Regions from separate parts of the Kitasatospora sp. NPDC057936 genome, predicted to be linked through region 3. Evidence: riboswitches for the same ligand, from Rfam matches in the RefSeq annotation. Region 3 holds a riboswitch; each other region holds the start of a gene.
The links. Region 3 has a riboswitch for thiamine pyrophosphate ahead of thiO (glycine oxidase ThiO). Riboswitches for the same ligand answer to the same signal wherever they lie in the genome.
Positions count from the first base shown of each region.

Region 1: linked by a shared signal. The riboswitch ahead of ACFVU9_RS35590 (purine-cytosine permease family protein) and the one ahead of thiO (glycine oxidase ThiO) in region 3 are both predicted to bind thiamine pyrophosphate.
Region 2: linked by a shared signal. The riboswitch ahead of thiC (phosphomethylpyrimidine synthase ThiC) and the one ahead of thiO (glycine oxidase ThiO) in region 3 are both predicted to bind thiamine pyrophosphate.

Region 1 is NZ_JBHVPD010000093.1:23,428-29,998, reverse strand. Features, by position in the region: gene ACFVU9_RS35605 (MerR family transcriptional regulator) at 1-795, opposite strand, end outside; tRNA gene ACFVU9_RS35600 (tRNA-Ser) at 916-1,003, opposite strand; gene ACFVU9_RS35595 (S1C family serine protease) at 1,065-2,954, opposite strand; TPP riboswitch at 3,188-3,335, shown strand; gene ACFVU9_RS35590 (purine-cytosine permease family protein) at 3,328-4,779, shown strand; gene ACFVU9_RS35585 (glycerophosphodiester phosphodiesterase family protein) at 4,859-5,683, shown strand; gene ACFVU9_RS35580 (ATP-binding protein) at 6,131-6,547, shown strand.
Region 2 is NZ_JBHVPD010000040.1:46,056-52,626, forward strand. Features, by position in the region: gene tenA (thiaminase II) at 1-626, shown strand, start outside; gene ACFVU9_RS21625 (DUF5326 family protein) at 807-1,007, shown strand; gene ACFVU9_RS21630 (SPFH domain-containing protein) at 1,093-2,535, opposite strand; gene ACFVU9_RS21635 (hypothetical protein) at 2,710-2,910, opposite strand; TPP riboswitch at 3,008-3,143, shown strand; gene thiC (phosphomethylpyrimidine synthase ThiC) at 3,138-4,952, shown strand; gene ACFVU9_RS21645 (hypothetical protein) at 5,119-5,334, shown strand; gene ACFVU9_RS21650 (hypothetical protein) at 5,390-6,211, opposite strand; gene ACFVU9_RS21655 (metallophosphoesterase) at 6,454-6,571, opposite strand, start outside.
Region 3 is NZ_JBHVPD010000114.1:18,085-24,655, reverse strand. Features, by position in the region: gene metF (methylenetetrahydrofolate reductase [NAD(P)H]) at 1-169, opposite strand, end outside; gene ACFVU9_RS39260 (polyprenyl synthetase family protein) at 345-1,451, shown strand; gene thiE (thiamine phosphate synthase) at 1,483-2,133, opposite strand; gene ACFVU9_RS39250 (Rv2175c family DNA-binding protein) at 2,133-2,498, opposite strand; gene ACFVU9_RS39245 (NAD(P)/FAD-dependent oxidoreductase) at 2,541-3,737, opposite strand; TPP riboswitch at 3,866-3,978, shown strand; gene thiO (glycine oxidase ThiO) at 3,973-5,157, shown strand; gene thiS (sulfur carrier protein ThiS) at 5,154-5,363, shown strand; gene ACFVU9_RS39230 (thiazole synthase) at 5,369-6,166, shown strand; gene pknB (Stk1 family PASTA domain-containing Ser/Thr kinase) at 6,247-6,571, shown strand, end outside.

The DNA.
Region 1 (6,571 bases), on a different contig from region 3:
CACCCAGTGGGCCGGGTCGTCCGGGCACTCCAGGTAGAGCTCGCGGGCGTAGCCGGTGGAGCGGTAGCCGTTGGCCTCGATGAAGTGGGCCAGCTCCTGGAAGGCGCCCACCGCGTCGTCCATCGACCCGCGGTGGACAACCGTCGCCGCGTGGTCGAGCGCGGGCAGGTCGACCACGTCGAAGTCGTGCTCCCCCGCCCGCACCCCCGGCCCGACCGGGACCGCGGCGCGGACCAGCACCGCGCCGCCGCCCTCCGGGGCCTCCTCGTAGCGGGCCACGGCCGGGCCGGTCTCGGCGACCCCCGCCGCCGCCAGCCGGCGGCACAGCTCGGCGAACAGCGGGCCGATCACCGGTCCGATGTCCTCCGGCTGGTAGCTCGCCGCCACCGCGCTCAGTTCGGCCGCCCGGACGGACGGCACCGGCTTCACCACGACATCGTGCGTGGACATGGTCCCCTCGCTCTCGATCGTCCGGAGCCTCGCCCGCACCCGGGCCAGTCGCCGCGTGTCCGCCGCGATCGCCTCGGCCAGTTCGGCGCGCCGCAGCCGCAGCATCCCGCGCAGTTCGGCCGCGTCCACCTCCTCGTCCAGGACGGCCCGCACCTGCTGGAGCGTGAAGCCCAGCTCCTTGAGCGCGATCACCCGGTTGAGCCGGGCGAGTTGGGCCGCCTGGTAGAAGCGGTAGCCGCTGACCGGGTCCACCCGGGCGGGGTGCAGCAGTCCGATGGCGTCGTAATGGCGCAGCATCCGCACCGACACCCGGCCGTGCCTGGCGAAGTCTCCGATGTTCAACATGGTGCTCCCAGTGCACGGCCTCCCACGGTGTCAGGGTCAAGCCCCGCTGCCCGCAAAACGCGAAGGCGGGTGCCGACTCGATGTCGGCACCCGCCCTGAGCAGGTGTTTTCCCCTACCGGCGGAGAGCGTGGGATTCGAACCCACGGTGACGGGTCACGCCACGACAGTTTTCAAGACTGTTCCCTTAGGCCGCTCGGGCAGCTCTCCAGGCGGAGGTCAGCCTAACGGGTCCGGCGGGGTTCGGTGCACACGGTTTCCGGGTGCCGGGTCAGCTCGGGGTGTCGCCCTCCCGCGAGCCGAGGGTGACCTTGGTGGTCATGGTCTGGCCGTTGCGCTGGTACTCGACGTCGACGGTCTCGCCGGGCTTGTGCGTCCAGATCCGGCTGACCAGGGCCGGGCCGTTCTCGATCGGGGCACCGTTGAGCTTGGTGATGACGTCGCCGGGCTTGAGGCCGGCCTTGTCGGCGGCGCCGCCGGGGGTGACGGCGGGCTGGCCCTGGATGTCGCGGGTCTGGATCTGCGCCCCGTCGCCCTTGTAGTCGTCGTTGCGCAGCACCTGGAGCTGGGCGTAGACCGGCTTGCCGGTCTTGATCAGGGTGTCGGCGACCCACTTGGCCTGGTTGATCGGGATGGCGAAGCCGAGGCCGATGCTGCCGGCCCGCCCGTTGGCGGAGGCGTTGGACTGGATCGCCGAGTTGATGCCGACCACGGCGCCGCTGGAGTCGAGCAGCGGGCCGCCGGAGTTGCCGGGGTTGATCGAGGCGTCGGTCTGCAGGGCGTTCATGTAGGAGGCCTGGGCGCCGGTCTCGTCGCCGGAGGCGACCGGGCGGTCCTTGGCGCTGATGATGCCGCTGGTGACGGTCGACTCCAGGCCGTACGGCGCGCCGATCGCGATGGTGGCGTCGCCGACGTTGACCTTGTCGGAGTCGGCCAGCGTGAGCGGGCTCAGCTTCTCCTTCGGCGGGTTGTCGATCTTGACGACGGCCACGTCGTAGCCCTCGGCGCGGCCGAGCACGGAGGCGCTGTAGGAGGAGCCGTCGGCGAACTTGACGGTCAGTTTCCCGCCGCCGCCGGTGACGGCGGGCGCCACCACGTGGTTGTTGGTGAGGATGTGGCCCTCGGTGTCGAAGACGAAGCCGGTGCCGGTGCCCGACTCGCTGCTGTTCTGCGCCTTGATGGTGACGACGCTCGGCAGCGCCTTCTGCGCGATGGCGGCGATCGAGCCGGGGGCGGGCTCGTTCTTCTGGGTGTTGCTGGCCTGGATGGTGGTGCTGCGGTGGTCGTCCGCGGAGGCGACGGAGTTGCCGTTGCCCGAGACCGCCACGCCGACGGCACCGCCGGCGATGCCCGCCACGAGGGCGACGGCGGCGATCAGGGCGACCAGGCCGCCGCGCTTCTTGCGGGGACCGCCGGGGCCGGCCGGGCCGCCGGGGTAGTCCGCCGGGTAGCCGAGCGGGCCCGCGGGACCGCCGGGCGCACCGGGGGCGCCCGGGTAGCCGGGGATGCCGTGCGCGGCGGTGGTGTCGTGCCCCGCGCCCCAGCCGCCGAGCGGGCGGCCGGCGCCGAACGGGTGCTGGGCGCCGGGGGCGGCGTACGGGTCGTGGGCGCCGGCGGCGGGGACGCCGTGGGTCGGCGTCGCGTACGGGTTGGCGACCGGCGGCAGGACCGGGGCGGCCTCGCCGACGGGCGCGGCGGGCGCAGCCGGGGCAACGGGCGCGGCCGGTACCGCGGCCGGGGCGACGGGCGCGGCCGGGGCGGGCGGCAGGACCGGCGGCGGGGCGTCGATGTAGCCGCTCTCGGCGACCGGCGCGACCGGCGCCTCGGCGGGCGCGGCGGGGGCCGCCTCGGGCGCAGCGGGGGCGACGGGCGCCGCCTCCGGGGCGGGGACCTTGGTGAAGGCCATGGTGGGCTTGTGCCCGCCGTCGGCCGGCGCGGCGTCCGCCGGGGCCTCGGGCTCGGGCACCCGGCCGAAGGCCATGGTCGGCTTGTGCCCGCCGTCGGCCGGCGCGGCGTCCGCCGGGGCCTCGGGCTCGGGGATCCTGCCGAAGGCCATGGTGGGCTTGTGCCCGTCCGGAGCCGCGGCCGCTGCCGCGGCCTCGGTGCCCGAGGGCTGCTCCCCCTGCGGCCCGGTGGGCCCAACCTCGCGCTCGGTGCTCACGGACGACCTCCATAGCTGACAGAACCAAGGACCATAGTTTTTCGCACTGCCGATTCGATTGCCGTAAGGACCCCTCTGAAGAACTCATAAGAATCCTTAGGCGGGACCGACGCCTCCGCTCGACGACACGTTCCCGGCGGCGGCTCCCCCACCCCCGCCGAACGTCCCGCGATGCGGACGGCACGCCCCCTGGCCTTGGGCGTTCGCCCCGGTGCCGGTTAGCCTGTCGCTCCAAACTGACACGCGGGAGCTTGGACCTTCCAGGCTGAGAGTGCGCTGGTCGACCGTACGCCACGGGATCCCGGGCGGACCGTCGAGGGGGCGCTGACCGCCGGAACCTGTCCGGGTAATGCCGGCGTAGGGAGTATCGGCCATGCCGCCTGCTTCGCCATCCTCTTCTTCGGGCGCGCCCGAGTCCAAGGGTTTCTCCGAATCGTCCACGACCGGTCATGACGGGCCCGGATCCGGCGGGACCGCCGCCGCGACCGCGCTGCTGGACCGGCCGGAGAAGGCCGAGGCACCGCTCGTCCTCGACGCCGAGCCGCCGCGCACGCTGCGTTTCCGCGACCACTTCGCGCTGTGGATGAACCTCGGCGTCAGCCTGATCGGCTTCTCCACCGCCGCCACCGTGCTCGGCGCCCCGGGCAGCGAGCTGTCGCTGGCCGCCGCGGGCACCGCGATCGTGGCCGGCACCGCGGTGGGCACCGCGATGCTCGGCGTGGCCGCGCTGATCGGCGCCCGCACCGGCGCGCCGGCGATGGCGAACCTGCGCGGGCTGTTCGGCACCCGGCTCTCGTACGTCCCGACGGTGCTGAACATCGTCCAGTGCATCGGCTGGGGCGTGTTCGAGCTCCTGACGATCGCGGCGGGCGCGCAGACGGTCGCCCACACGGACGGCTACCGGTGGCTGTTCGTCCTGCTCGCGGGCGGGCTGACCACCGTGCTGACGATCTGGCCGCTCGGCTCGATCCGGGTGCTGCGGCGCTTCGTGGCGGGCGCCGTCGCCGTCGCGATGGTCTACCTGACCGTCCAGCTGGGCCGGCACGGCGTGCCCGACCCGGGCAAGGGCAACTGGCACGGCTTCCTGGGCGCCACCGACGCGATGATCGCGGTGTCGATCTCCTTCGTCCCGCTCGCCGCCGACTACACGCGGCACTCGCGCACGCCGCGCTCGGCGTTCTGGGGCAGCTTCTCCGGCTACACCGTCGCCCAGGTGTGGTGCTACGCGCTGGGCCTGATGGCGCTGCTGCAGTCCGACGGCGACCCGAACAAGATCTTCGACTCCTTCCTCGGCGTCTGGGCGGGCTGGCTGTTCCTGCTGGTGCTGGTGCTGCGCGAGACGGACCAGTCCTTCGCCAACGTGTACTCGACCGCGATGTCGGTGCAGAACCTGCTGCCGCGGGCGGACCGCCGGGTGCTGTCCGGCGCGATCGGCCTGCTGACCACCGTGCTGGCGCTGCGGATCGACAAGTTCACCGACACGTACACCAACTTCCTCGGCCTGATCGGCTCGGTCTTCGTGCCGCTGCTGGCCGTGCTGGCGGTGGACTACTTCTTCGGCGCCGGCCGCAACGGCTGGAACCTCACCGCCGAGGCGCCCTCGCGCTGGCTGATGCTGCTGCCGTGGGTGCTCGGCTTCGCGGTCTACCAGTTCATCGCGCCGACCCCGGTAGCCGGCTGGTGGACCGACTTCTGGACCTCGGCCCAGGGGGCGCTGCACTTCACCCCGCAGGAGTGGACGTCGGCCTCGCTGTTCGCCTTCGCGGTGCCCGCGCTGGTCACCTGGGCGCTCACCCCGCTGAGCCGGCGCACCCCGCAGCACTGAGGGAGCGGAGGCGAGGACGGCCCCTCGGGTTGGGACCGTCTTCGCCTCCGCGTCACCTGCTCCGCCTATCGTTGACGGCGTGACCAGCCCAGATCTGTCTTCGACGGCCCCGCGCACCGCGCCGTCCGTCCAGGTAGTCGCCCACCGCGGCTCCTCGGACGCCCTGCCCGAGCACACCCTGGCCGCCTACCGGCGGGCCCTCGAGGAGGGCGCGGACGCCGTCGAGTGCGACGTCCGGGTGACCGCCGACGGCGAGCTGGTCTGCGTGCACGACCGCCGCATCGGCCGGGTCTCCAACGGCCGCGGCACCGTCTCGGCGATGACGCTCGCCGAGCTGCAGGACTACGACTTCGGCGCCTGGAAGACCGGCCGGCCCAGCACCGACCCCGAGCTGCGCGGCGTGCTGACCCTGGAGCGGCTGCTGGAGCTGGTCGTGGACTGCGGACGGCCGGTGGACCTGGCGATCGAGACCAAGCACCCGGTGCGCTTCCGCGGCCGGGTCGAGGCCGAGCTGCTCCGGATGCTCGAACGGTTCAAGATCTCCGGCACCCGCGAGGGCGACCGCCCGTCCGCCCGGATCATGAGCTTCTCGTCGATCGCGCTGGACCGGGTGGCCGCCGCCGCGCCGGACTACCCTCGGGTGTTCCTGATCGAGCGGATGCTGCCGCTGCTCGGCCGGCTGCGGGAGGGCCGGCCGCTGCCCGGCGGGGCGCGGATCGCCGGGCCCGGCATCGACCTGGTGCGGGCCAAGCCCGACCTGGTGCCGCGGCTGCGCGAGCTGGGCCACGAGGTGCACGTGTGGACGGTCGACGAGCCGGCCGACGTGGACCTGTGCCTGGAGCTCGGGGTGTCGGCGATCATCACCAACAAGCCCGCGCAGGTGCTGGCGCAGCTCGGCCGCTGAGGGCCCCGGAGGGCCCACAGGCCCCACGGATCCCGGTGGGTGCCGACCGCTCTGTCGGAACCTGATCGCCGAACCCGACCGATCCGGTCGGCATTCAAACCTTCCGCGCACGTTTCTTGCCGGAAATCGTGCGCCGGCGCGACGGAGGGTGAGCGGGGAATGACCTCCCGCCCACCCTCGGTCGCGCTGCTCGAAATGGGCTCGCGGGATCGTCGCGCGGTCGTTTCCGACGCATTACCAAGGGGCATCCATCCCTCGGCATACGCTGAAGGAGGTCCGGGGGTGGCGTTGATGGTGGCGCGTGAAGTGCCGACTTCATCGACCATGGCAGTGCCGCACGGCCCAGCGAGTGTCGGGGTCGCACGGCGCCGACTGCGTCGAGATCTGGGTGATCGGCAGATACCGGAACCGGTCATCGATGATGCCGTACTGATCCTTTCCGAGCTGTTGAGCAATGCGTGCCGGTACGCCCGGCCGCTCGGCCCGCTGCCCGCGCTCGGGCGCGGCACCCTGGCCGAGGTCGTCGACCAGGTACTGGTCGGCGTCCCGTCCGGGCCGCACGCCGGTGCGCCGGCCGGCCGGGACGCGGAACAGCCCGGCGACGACGGCGGCGTGCTCGTCCGCTGGCAGATGCACGCGGACGGCGTGCTGACGGTGGAGGTCACCGACGGCGGCGCACCGACGCGGCCCGAGCCCGGCAGCCCCTCGCTGACCTCGCGCGGCGGCCGCGGCCTGGGCATCGTCGACCAGCTCGCGAGCGACTGGGGCGTGCGCGACGCACCCGGCGAGGTGACGGTCTGGGCCGCGCTGCCCGCCCGCGCGCGGCACGCCAGGCGCACCGGCGGTGACGCCCGCAGCGCCTGAGCGCCCCGCCCGCAGGCCCCGGGC
Region 2 (6,571 bases), on a different contig from region 3:
CGGTCTACGCCGAGATCCTGGCCCACCCCTTCATCGGCGGCCTCACCGACGGCACCCTGCCGCGCGAGGCCTTCCGCCACTTCGTCGTGCAGGACTCGCACTACCTGCGCGACTACGCCCGCGCGCTCGCCGTCTGCGCCGCCAAGGCGCCCGGCGAGGAGGACGTGCGGGCGTTCGCCGCCGACGCGGTCGGCGCGATCGCGGCGGAGCAGGGCATGCACGCCGAGTTCATGACGGCCTTCGGGGCCAGTGCCGAACAGGCCGCCGAGGAAGCGGTGCTGCCGACCACCCGGGCCTACACCAGCTACCTGCTCGCGACCGTCTACGGCGGCTCCTTCGCGGAGGCGCTCGGCGCGGTGCTGCCCTGCTACTGGATCTACGCCCGGGTCGGCGAGGCACTGCTCGCCCAGGGATCGCCGGATCCGCTCTACGCCAAGTGGATCGCCACCTACGGCGACGAGGCGTTCCAGTCGGTGGTGCGGCGCGTGCTGGCGCTCGCGGACCGGATCGGCGAGGAGCTCTCCCCCGTCGAGCGCCGCCGGGTGGTCGAGCACTTCACGACGACCTCGCGCTACGAGTGGATGTTCTGGGACGCCGCGTGGCGCGGCGAGCGCTGGCCGGTCTGACGCTTCCGGGGCGGTTCCCCAGGGTCATCCCCGGGGGCCGGGGTCGGGGTGATCTCGGGGTTCTCTCCGGGCCGTTGGGCCTCGTTCCGGCACTGGCGCCCCCGTACGATCGACGTATCGAAAGCAAGCGGGATGCGGCACCGAAGGGGCGGCCGGCCCGAGGGGAGAGAAGGAACGGACATGGCTGAGCTCTGGAAGTCGCTGCCCTCCTGGGTGCGCAACATCGTCGTGCCGGTGCTGGTCCTGGTGCTGGCCTGGAACGTCGTGACCTTCGTGTTCGGCGTGGTCGGCGCGCTGCTGGGCCTGCTGATCAAGCTGCTGGTCGTGGTCGGCATCGGGGCGGCCGTGGTCATCCTGGTGAAGAAGGCGGCGAAGCTCTGACGACGCTCCGGCGTCGACGCCGAGGCCCGGCACCCCGTCGTGGGGTTGCCGGGCCTCGGCCGTCGCGGCGCGGGACCGCTCCGGGTCACTCCTCGATGCGGACCTGCTGCACCACCGGCGCCTTGGCGTCGGCCGGCGCGTCGGCCGGGGCCTCCTTCATGGTGCTCAGCAACTGGCGGGCCAGGCCCAGGCCGGTGCCGCCCATGGTCAGCGCCTTCGCGAACATCTCGCCCATGCCGTCCGCGCCGTTGAGCAGCACCATGTGCTCGACGTTGCCGAAGGACTCGGCCGCGGCCCGGACGATCTCCGGCCACTTCTCCGCCAACTCCTGCGCCACGACGGCGTCCTGGTTCTCGGCGAGGGCCGCGGCGCGGGCCCGGATGCCCTCGGCGTTGGCCAGCCCGAGCGCCCGGGCCGCCTCGGCGTCCGCCAGACCGCGGGCCTCGACGGCCGCGGCCTCCGCCTGACCGGTGGCCCTGGTCGCCTCGGCGGCGGCCAGGCCGCGCAGCTTGGTGGCCTCCGCCTCGGCCGCCGCGGCGATCTTCACCTGGCTGGCGTCGGCCGCCGCCCGCAGCTCGGTCTCCCGGGCGTGCGCCTGGGCCGAGGAGATCCGGGCGTCGCGGTCGGCGTCGGCCTTGGTGCGGGTCTCGTACGCCTTGGCGTCGGCCGGCTTGCGGACGTCGATCTGGAGCTGCTGCTCCTTGCGCTGGGCCTCCAGCTCGGCGACCTTCGTCTCCTGGACGACGACCTCCTGGCGGGCGGCCGCCTCGGCGAGCGGTCCGGCCTGCCGGGCGCGGGCGCTCGCGGTGTCCATCTCGGCCTGGTAGGAGGCCTGCTGGATCTCGCTGTTGCGGGTGGCCTCGGCCTTGCGGGCGAACGCCTCCTGCTCCGCCTCGGTGGCCTCGCGGTCGGCGGCGGCGGCCGCGATGCGGGCGTCGCGCTGGACGGCCGCGGCGTGCGGGGCGGCGAGGTTGCGGATGTACCCGGTCGGGTCCAGGATCTCCTGGATCTGCAGCGAGTCGATGATCAGACCGAGCTTCTCCATCTCGGCGCCCGAGGCGGCCCGGGTCTCGCCGGTCAGCCGATCGCGGTCGCGGATCATGTCCTCGACCGTCAGCCCGCCGACGATGGAGCGCAGGTGACCGGCGAACACGTTGTGCACCCGCTGGCCCATCATCTTCTGCTGGTCCAGGAAACGCCGGGCGGCGTTGGCGATCGACACCGAGTCGTCGCCGACCTTGAAGATGACGACACCCTTGACGTGCACCGGGATGCCCTGCTGCGTCACGCACTCGACGTCCAGCTCGGCCTCGTTGAGGTCCAGCGACAGGCGGCGCACCGCCTGCATGCCCGGGACGACGAAGGTGCCCCGCCCGGTGACGATCCGGAAGCCCAGGCCGTCCCCGTGCTTCGACCCGGAGATGATCAGTGCCTCGTTCGGCTCGGCGACCCGCCACATGAGCTTGAACAGGATGATCACAACGATGATGGAGGCCACCACGGCCCCCGCGACGACGCCGATAACCATCGGCCGACTCCCCCTTCAAGGCACACCGCTCCGTGGCTGCGCGTGGTTGTGCAGGAGTGCGCGGACGCGGTGGCAGCGGAGATTCTGCGCCTGTTCGTGCGCGTGCGCCAGTAGGTGACGTCGTGACTTCGTCCCGGTCCTGTCACGGGCCCCGTGACGAGGGAGGATCGTCCGTCAGAGCGGCGACACGAACACCGTGCGCGGCGCCTGGTACTCGACCACGATCACCTGCGTGCCCGTCGGCAGCGGATCCCCCGGCACCGCCAGGTACGCCAGGAACGCCTCCGTCCCCTGACGCTCGGGCACGTGCACCAGCACCTCCCCGACCAGGCCCGCGCCGATCTTCCCCGTGACCCGCCCCGTCAGTCCGATCATGGGCTTCAGTCTGCGCTCGCCGCCCGCCCACCGGAAGCCCTCTGGACCTGCGGCGATCCTCTCGCTACGGTGTTGGGCGTCATGTGCAGGCAACACCGCCTGCGGACGCGGGAGCTCGGAGCACCGGGCTGAGAGGGCGCTGAACGGTCCGTCGACGGACGGCCGGGACGCTGCGCCGACCGCAGGAACCTGGACCGGGTAATGCCGGCGTAGGGAGTGAAGGTCAGATGACCACGTTCGACGCACAGCCGCAGTCTGCCCAGAGCGCCCCCAGCAGCGAGCGCACCGGCTACCCGACCCCGGCCTGGCGCAAGGCCCACCGCGAGGGATCCCGCCCCGATCTGCGGGTCCCGTTCCGCGAGGTGGTGCTCACCAACGGCAAGACCGTTCCGCTGTACGACACCTCCGGCCCGTACACCGACCCCGCCTACGAGCCCGACGTGCGCCGCGGCCTGCCCGCCCTGCGCGACGCGTGGATCCGCCAGCGCGGTGACGTCGAGGAGTACGACGGCCGCGAGGCCCGCCCCGAGGACGACGGCATCAAGCACACCTCGCCGCGCGGCGGGAACCTGCGCAACCTCGACGCCGTCTTCCCCGGCCGCCCCCGCCGCCCGCTGCGCGGCCGCGGCGGCGCCGCCGTGACCCAACTCGCCTACGCCAAGCGCGGGATCGTCACGCCGGAGATGGAGTTCGTCGCCCTGCGCGAGGGCCTGGCCCCCGAGTTCGTGCGCGACGAGGTGGCCCGCGGCCGGGCCGTCATCCCGGTGAACGTGAACCACCCCGAGGTGGAGCCGGCGATCATCGGCACCAACTTCCTGGTGAAGATCAACGCCAACATCGGCAACTCCGCCGTCACCTCCTCGATCGAGGAGGAGGTGGAGAAGATGACCTGGGCCACCCGTTGGGGCGCCGACACCGTCATGGACCTCTCCACCGGCCGCAACATCCACACCACCCGCGAGTGGATCCTGCGCAACTCCCCCGTGCCGATCGGCACCGTGCCGCTGTACCAGGCCCTGGAGAAGGTCGACGGCAGGGCCGAGGAGCTGAGCTGGGAGGTCTACCGGGACACCATCATCGAGCAGTGCGAGCAGGGCGTCGACTACATGACCGTCCACGCCGGCGTGCTGCTGCGGTACGTCCCGCTGACCGCCCGCCGCAAGACCGGCATCGTCTCGCGCGGCGGATCGATCATGGCCGCGTGGTGCCTCGCGCACCACAAGGAGAACTTCCTCTACACGAACTTCGAGGAGCTCTGCGACATCCTCGCCGCCTACGACGTCACCTTCTCGCTCGGTGACGGCCTGCGGCCCGGCTCCATCGCCGACGCCAACGACGAGGCGCAGTTCGCCGAGCTGCAGACCCTCGGCGAGCTCGGCCGGATCGCCCGCGAGCGCGACGTCCAGGTGATGATCGAGGGCCCGGGCCACGTCCCGATGCACAAGATCAAGGAGAACATGGATCTCCAGAAGGAGATCTGCGACGAGGCGCCGTTCTACACGCTCGGCCCCCTCACCACGGACGTCGCCCCCGGCTACGACCACATCACCTCCGGCATCGGCGCCGCGATGATCGCCTGGTGGGGCACCGCGATGCTCTGCTACGTGACGCCCAAGGAGCACCTGGGCCTGCCCAACCGGGACGACGTCAAGACCGGCGTGATCACCTACAAGATCGCCGCCCACGCCGCCGACCTCGCCAAGGGCCACCCCGGCGCCCAGGCCTGGGACGACGCCCTCTCCGACGCCCGCTTCGAGTTCCGCTGGGAGGACCAGTTCAACCTGGCCCTCGACCCGGAGACCGCGCGCGACTTCCACGACGAGACCCTCCCCGCCGAGCCGGCCAAGACCGCGCACTTCTGCTCGATGTGCGGCCCGAAGTTCTGCTCGATGAAGATCTCGCAGAAGATCCGCGACGAGCACGGCGACGGCTCCACGGCCGTCGGCACCGAGTTCGACGCCGAGGCGCTGGCCGGTATGCAGGCCATGTCCGAGGAGTTCAAGGCCCACGGCAACAAGGTCTACCTGCCGATGGCGGACTGACCGCCGCCGCCCCAGAGCCGGCCCGCGTTCCTCCGGGGGGAGAGCGCGGGCCGTTTTCCTTTCCACCCGGCGGCCTCGGACGGGTTCCGGTCTTTGCCGCCCCGCCATCGTGCGTCCGGGGGAAAACGGAGGCACCCTGGGGGGAAGGCCGACCAAGGAGGCAGCGATGGGCAGCCCGATCAAGGGGACCGATCCGAGCGACGAGACGAACCGGGACGCCAAGGCGTCCCCGCGGCAGCTGTACAGCGGTGGCGAGCGGCCCTTCGACCCCGAGGACCTGGTCATGGCGTCCGGGCAGGACGTCACGCCCGAGCGCCTCGCGTGGGCCAGGCGGCAGATCGACGAGAAGGGCGCGGCGGCGCTCGAACGCTACCTGCCGTAGCGGCCGCTCCGGGGTCCTGCGCGCTGCCCCGGGCGTGGCCCGGGGCAGCGGTGCGTCAGCCGACCTCGTCGGGGCCGGTGAAGCCCGGCGGGGTGTAGCCGGGGGTGCTGAAGTCGGGCGGGGTGAAGGCGGCGGGGCGGGAGGTGCGGCCCTCGGGGTCGGTGAGGCCGTCGGGGCCCGGGCTGGTGTAGCCCGGCGGGGTGTAGCCGGGGCTGGTGAAGTCCGGGCGCTGGGCGGGGACGGCCGGGAGGCCGGCGTGCAGGTAGGGGAGGAGGCCGTGGTCGCGCAGGGCGGTGCGCCAGGCGCGGCGGGCGGCGGCGAGCTCGGCGGCGAGGTCGGGGTCGGTGCCCGCGGGGGCGCCGGAGCCGTCGCGTAACGCGGTGAGGACGAGCCCGACGAGGCCGACGGTCATCGCGACGATCCCGGCCGCGAGCGCGATCCAGCCCGCGGTGAGCAGGGAGCGGGCGAGGACGAGCCCGGGGTCGGCGGCGCGCAGGGCGTACCCGAGGAGCAGCAGGACCAGCGCCGCGGCCCAGGCCAGGATCGGGGTGAGCACGGTGAGGACCGGGAAGAGCCCGGCGCCGCCGTCGGCGGAGCGCAGCTGGGAGAGCAGGCCGGGGGCGGCCGGCTCGGCGCCCTCGGCGGGCGGGGGCGTGCTGCGCAGGCTCTCGCGCAGCCCGGTGTAGTGCTCGTACTCGGTGGCGGCCGCGGCGGCGATGGCGTCGGCGTCGCGCAGGGCGCGGGCGCGCAGCTGGTCGGCGGTGAGTGCGCCGGGCGCGCGGAGGGCGGTGCGGACGGTGCCGTCGCGGAGGGCTTCGGCGAGGAGGCGCTCGTACTCCGGGCGGTCCTCGGCGAGCAGCGGCGGGGGGTTGGTCATGGGGACCCCGTTCATGCGGACCCCGGTTCGCTCCGCCTCGCGGGCTGGGTGGGCCCGCAGGGGCGCCGAATCGGGCGCGGAGGCGGGCCGCCGGACGGGCGGCCGCTCGTGGTGTGCCTCATGGTAGGGGCGGGTGCGCCCGCGCTGACAGTCCGATTCCGGAATTTCGCGCCCCGGGCCGCGCGCGTGCGACGGCCCGGGCGCCGGGAACACCCGTGCGACGGGTGGGCCGGCGGGTGACGTCAGTTGACGGGCAGTCGGGCGATGAGCAGGCGCCCTTCCATGGTGACGCCGCCGTCCATGGCGACCGCGAGGTCGTCGGCGTACACGTACGGCCCGGGGATGTGCGGCGGGGCGCCG
Region 3 (6,571 bases):
AGTTCGGGTCGAGCGGCTCCAGCCGCCGGATAGCGTCCCAGAGCTTCTGCTCGCCGACCTCGGTGCGCGGGGGCATGAACTCGAAGGAGAAGGACCGCTTGCCTGCCGCCAGCAGCTCGCGGACCGTCAACGCGCGGTCCGATCGGGTGGAAGCGATACCGAGTGCCATGCTGGCAGGTTATCCGCCGCCCGAAGGGCCGCGACAACTCGGTTCCACGGATTGAGACAAAGAATGGACGGCATTCCGCTTGCCGTCCCGGCCGCGCCCGCGCCCTGCTCGCACGGGTGTTCCCGGCCGCCCCGCTACGCTTGCTGCACCCCAAGCGAACCACCGGAGCCTCATCGTGACCTCGTCCAGCAACCGGCCGGCCAACCCCATTGACGTGGAGGACGTCCGCGAGCGCGTCAACGCCGCCCTCGCCGCGTTCATGGACGGCCAGTCCGCTCTGCTCGGCGGGATCTCGCCCCAGCTAGCGCCCGCCGCCGACGCGCTGCGCGACTTCCTGCTCGACGGCGGCAAGCGGCTGCGCCCGGCGTTCTGCTACTGGGGCTGGCGCGGCGCCGGCGGCTCGGCCGAGGGCGAGGGGATCGCGAACGCGGCGGCGGCCCTGGAGCTGCTCCAGGCGAGCGCGCTGGTCCACGACGACCTGATGGACCGCAGCGACACCCGCCGCGGTCTGCCGTCGATCCACCGCCGCTTCGAGGCGATGCACCGCGAGCGCGGCTGGCGCGGCGACCGCGAGCAGTACGGTGCCTCGGCCGCGGTGCTGCTCGGCGACCTGCTGCTGATCTGGTGCGACGAGCTGTTCCTGCGCTCCGGCCTGGCCCCCGCCGCGGTGCTGGCCGCCAAGCCGGCGTTCGACCTGATGCGCACCGAGGTCATGCTCGGCCAGTACCTGGACGTGCTGGAGCCGGTCGCCGGGGACTCGACGGACGAGGGTGCGCTGGACCGGGCGCAGACGGTGCTGCACTACAAGTCGGCGAAGTACACGATCGAGCGCCCACTCCAGGTCGGCGCGCTGCTGGCCGGCGCCGGGCCCGGCCTGGTCGCGGCGTACGGCGCGTTCGGCCTGCCGCTGGGCGAGGCGTTCCAGCTGCGGGACGACCTGCTCGGCGTCTTCGGCGACCCGGCGGTCACCGGCAAGCCGGCCGGGGACGACCTGCGCGAGGGCAAGCGCACGCTGCTGGTCGCGCACGCGATGCGCGGGCTGCCGGCCGCCGACGCGCGGCACCTGGACGAGCGGCTCGGCGCGCCGGACCTCGCGCCCGCCGAGGTCGCCGGCCTGCGGGACCTCGTCGCGCGGAGCGGGGCGCCGGAGCTGGTGGAGGCCCGGATCGACGAGCTGATGCGGCAGTCGCTGGCCGCCCTGGAGGCGGCGCCGCTCGCCGACCGGCGCGCCCGCGAGGTGCTGCTGGCCCTGGCCGAGGCCGCCACCGTCCGCAAGTACTGAGCCTCGCGGCCGACGGCGGCCCCTGCCGGGATCAGGCCTGGCGCAGCCGCCGGGAGAGCTCGGCGGCGGCCGCCCGCGGGTCCTCCGCGGCCGTGATGGCGCGCACGACGACGATCCGGCGGGCGCCCGCGGCGAGCACCTCGTCGACGTTGCCCAGGTCGATGCCGCCGATGGCGAACCACGGGCGGTCGGTGGGCTGCTTCGCCGCGTACGAGACGAGGCCGAGGCCCGGGGCCGGGCGGCCCGGCTTGGTCGGGGTCGGCCAGACCGGACCGGTGCAGAAGTAGTCCACGCCGGGCTCGGCGACCGCCGCGTCCACCTCGGACTCGGCGTGACAGGACCGGCCGATCAGGACGTCCTCGCCGAGGATCGCCCGGGCGGCCGGGACGGGCAGGTCGTCCTGCCCGAGGTGCAGGACGTCCGGCCGGGCGGCGTGGGCGATGTCGGCGCGGTCGTTGACCGAGAGCAGCTTGCCGTGGCGGCGGCAGGCGTCCGCGAAGACCTCCAGGGCCTCCAGCTCCTGCTTGGCCTCCAGGCCCTTGTCCCGGAGCTGGACGATGTCGACCCCGCCGGCCAGCGCCTCGTCCAGGAACTCGGCCAGGTCGCCCTGCTCGCGGCGGGCGTCGGTGCACAGGTACAGCCGGGCCTCGGCCAGCCGCTGACGCGGCGTGTCCGCCGCCATCAGATCAGCATCGCCTGGGCGCGGCGCTTGACCTCGGTGCCACGGTTCTCCCGCAGCGCCTGGATCGGGCTGCCGGGCAGCGACGGGTCCTCGGTGAAGAGCCACTCCAGGATCTCCACGTCGCTGTACCCGCAGTCGCGCAGCACGGTCAGGGTGCCGGACAGGTGCTTGACCAGCCCCTGGCCGTCGATGAACGCCGCAGGGACCTGCAGCGAGTTGTTCGGGCCCCGCCGGACGGCGATCAGGCCGCCGTTGCGGACGAGGTCGCGCACCTCGGTGACGCGGACCCCCCACTGCTCCGAGATGTCGGGCAGGTACATCCACTCGGCGACCAGGGCTTCAATCTTGCTTTCGATCTCACTCACGCCACCAGACTGCCACCTCCGGAGCCCGCCGCGCACCAGCCGCTACCCCGCGACCGCCGATTTCAGCGCCACCGCCGGGTCCGCGGCCCGGGCCGGGTCCAGCGCGGTGCCGCGCTCGATCAGGCGGCGGCCCTGGGTGAGGTCGCGCGGGCGGTCCACGGCCAGCAGCGCGCTCGACACACCGTCGCGCAGCCACAGCACCGACCAGGTCGCGTCCTGCGGGGAGCCGCGCCAGAGCAGCTCGTCGCCCTCGGCGTGCCGTCCGGCGTACTGCACCATGCGGCCGAACTGCTCCGACCAGAAGTACGGCACCGGGTCGTACGGCGCGTCCACCCCGAGGACGGCGGCGGCCGCCGCCTCGCCGGACTGCAGCGCGTGGTCCCAGTGCTGGACGGTCAGCCGGGCGCCGGAGCGGACCGACGGGTAGCTGACGCAGTCGCCGGCCGCGAAGACGCCCGGCAGGCTGGTGCGCAGCCGCCCGTCCACGACGACCGCACCGGTCGCGTCCAGCTCGACGCCCGTGCCGGCCAGCCAGTCGGTCGCGGGCCGGGCGCCGATGCCGACCACCACCTCGTCGGCGGGCAGGTGCGAACCGTCGGCCAGCAGCACCGCGCCGGGCTCGACGGCCGCGACGCCGACGCCGCAGCGCAGGTCCACCCCGGCCCCGGCGTACCAGGCGGCCATCGCCGCGCTGACCTCCCTGGGCAGCGCACCGGGAACGGGCGCCGGGCCCGCCTCGACGACGGTCACCTCGCAGCCGGCCTCCCGGGCGGCGGTGGCCACCTCCGCGCCGATCCAGCCGGCGCCGACCAGCACCAGGCGCAGGCCGGGCCGCAGCAGCGCGCGCAGGGCGAGCGCGTCGTCCAGGGTGTGCAGGAGGTGGGCGCGCTCGGCGCCGGGCAGGGCGCGCGGGGTCGCACCGGTGGCGATCACCAGCGATCCGTACGGGAGGTCGCCGGCGTCGGTGTGCAGCACGCCCGGGGTGAGTCCGGTGGCACGGCGGCCGGTGAGCAGTTCGACGCCGAGGTGCGGGAAGTCGATGTCCAGCGTGGTGGCGTCGCTCTTGCCGAGCAGGACGTCCTTGGAGAGCGGCGGCCGGTCGTACGGCGCGTGCGGCTCCTCCCCGACCAGCACGATCCGCCCCTGCCAGCCGCCCCGCCGCAGCCCCAGCGCGCACTGCGCGCCGGCCAGCCCGGCCCCGACGACGACCACCCGATCCGTTCCGCTCAGCTCTGCCACGGCGCCACTGTACTCAGCGGCCCCACGTGCCCCGGCGGCCCGTCCGTCCCGCGCACGGACGGGCCGCGCCGGGCCCGTCCACCCTTCGTACGGGCCTTCGGCCGGGCGGACCACCGGAGTTATGGTGGGGACACCATCACGGGAGCCCGGCGTACCGGGCTGAGAGGCGGGCTGGCACGGCCCGCGACCGTCCGAACCTGATCCGGGTCATACCGGCGAAGGGAGAAGAGCAGCTTTGACACGCTTGGCACCGGGCAGCCGCGCCGACGTGCTGGTGATCGGCGGGGGCGTCATCGGCCTCGCCGTCGCCTGGCGGGCGGCGCAGCGCGGCCTGGAGGACATCGTCGTGGTCGACCCCTCCCCCGGTCACGGGGCGGCCGGGGTCGCGGCCGGGATGCTCGCCCCGGTCACCGAGCTGCAGTACGGCGAGGAGCCGCTGCTGCGCCTCGGGATGGCCTCGAACGAGCGGTACGCGGCGTTCGCCGCCGAGCTCACCGAGGCGAGCGGCGGCGAGGACACCGGCTACCGCCGGTGCGGCACGGTCGCCGTCGCGCTGGACTCCGACGACCGCGCGGAACTGCGCGAACTGCACGCCTTCCACGAGCGGCTCGGCCTCGACTCGACCTGGCTGACCGGCCGGGAGGCCCGCAAGCTGGAACCGATGCTGGCCCCCGGCGTGCGCGGCGGCCTGCACGTGGCCGACGACCACCAGGTGGACCCCCGCCGGCTGCTGACCGCGCTGGTCCGCGCCTGCGAACGCGCGGGCGTCGTGTTCCACCGCACCGAGGCCGTCGAGCTGCTGGTCGAGGGCGGCCGCGCGGTCGGCGCCCGGCTCGGCACCGGCGGGACCCTCGCCGCCGACCGGGTCGTCCTCGCCGCCGGCCCGCACAGCCACCGGCTGCCCGGCCTGCCGGAGGACGTGCTGCCGGCGGTCCGTCCGGTCAAGGGGCAGATCCTGCGGCTGCGGATCCCCGACGCCTACCGCCCCTTCCTCAACCGCAACGTCCGCGCGGTCGTGCGCGGGCAGCACCTGTACCTGGTGCCGCGCGAGAACGGCGAGCTGGTGATCGGCGCGACCACCGAGGAGCAGGGCTACGACACCACCGTCACCGCCGGCGGGGTCTACGAACTCCTGCGCGACGCCCACGAGTTGGTCCCCGGCATCACCGAACTCCCGCTCGTCGAGACCTCGGCCGGGCTGCGTCCCGGCTCGCCGGACAACGCACCGCTGCTCGGACCGACCGACCTGCCCGGCCTGGTCGCCGCGACCGGCCACTACCGCAACGGCGTCCTGCTCACCCCGGTCACCGCCGACCTGCTCGCCGACTACCTGGCGACCGGCGAAGTCCCCGAGCTCGCACGGCCGTTCGCACCCTCCCGGTTCTCCCCCGCCCGCTCCACCACGAAGGCCGTCGCATGACCGACATCGCACTGACCGTCAACGGCGAGCCCCGCGAGGTGCCCGCCGCGACCACCCTCGCCGAGGTGGTCACCACCCTCAGCAAGGCCAACACCGGCGTCGCCGCCGCGCTCAACGAGGCCGTGGTGCCGCGTGGTTCGTGGTCCGAGACGCGGCTCTCGGCGGGCGACCGGATCGAGATCCTCACCGCCGTGCAGGGAGGCTGAGCGCCATGGCCGACGACCTCTTCACCATCGCCGGGACGACCTTCACCTCCCGGCTCATCATGGGCACCGGCGGCGCCCCCAGCCTGGAGGTCCTGGAGCAGGCCCTGCGGGTCTCGGGCACCGAGCTGACCACCGTCGCGATGCGCCGGGTCGACGCGACCACCCAGGGCTCCGTCCTGGACGTGCTGACCCGCAACGGCATCCGGGTGCTGCCCAACACGGCCGGCTGCTTCACCGCCGGCGAGGCCGTGCTGACCGCCCGGCTGGCCCGCGAGGCACTCGGCACCGACTGGGTGAAGCTGGAGGTCATCGCCGACGAGCGGACCCTCCTGCCGGACCCGATCGAGCTGCTGGACGCCGCCGAGACCCTCGTCGACGACGGCTTCACGGTGCTCCCGTACACCAACGACGACCCGGTGCTGGCCCGCAAGCTGGAGGACGTCGGCTGCGCGGCGATCATGCCGCTCGGCTCGCCGATCGGCTCCGGCCTCGGCATCCGCAACCCGCACAACTTCCAGCTGATCGTGGAGGGCGCGAACGTCCCGGTCGTCCTGGACGCGGGCGCCGGCACCGCCTCCGACGTCGCGCTGGCGATGGAGCTCGGCTGCTCCGCCGTGATGCTCGCCTCCGCGGTGACCCGCGCACAGGACCCGGTCCTGATGGCCGAGGCCATGCGGCACGCCACCGAGGCCGGCCGCCTCGCCCACCGGGCCGGCCGGATCCCGCGCCGCTTCCACGCGGAGGCCTCCTCCGCGATGGCCGGCCGCGCCGACCTCGACACCCGCGAGCGCCCGGCGTTCTGACGCGGCACCCGTGTCACAAGCCGGTCCCGGAGGCGATGTCCGCCGGGACCGGCCGCGACCCGCCGCACTACACTCCTCGGGTGGACACGGCATGGCGCGACCCCCTGATCGGTACCCTGCTCGACGGCCGGTACCGGGTCGAGCAGCGCATCGCGACCGGCGGCATGTCCACGGTCTACAAGGGCACCGACACCCGCCTCGACCGCGTGCTCGCCCTCAAAGTGATGCACCCCGACCTCGCCGGGGACGAGGGCTTCACCGCCCGCTTCATCCGTGAGGCCAAGGCCGTCGCCCGCCTCGCCCACCCCAACGTGGTCAACGTCTTCGACCAGGGCGCGGACCACGGAAACGTCTTCCTCGCCATGGAGTACGTGCCCGGCCGCACCCTGCGCGACCTGCTGCGCG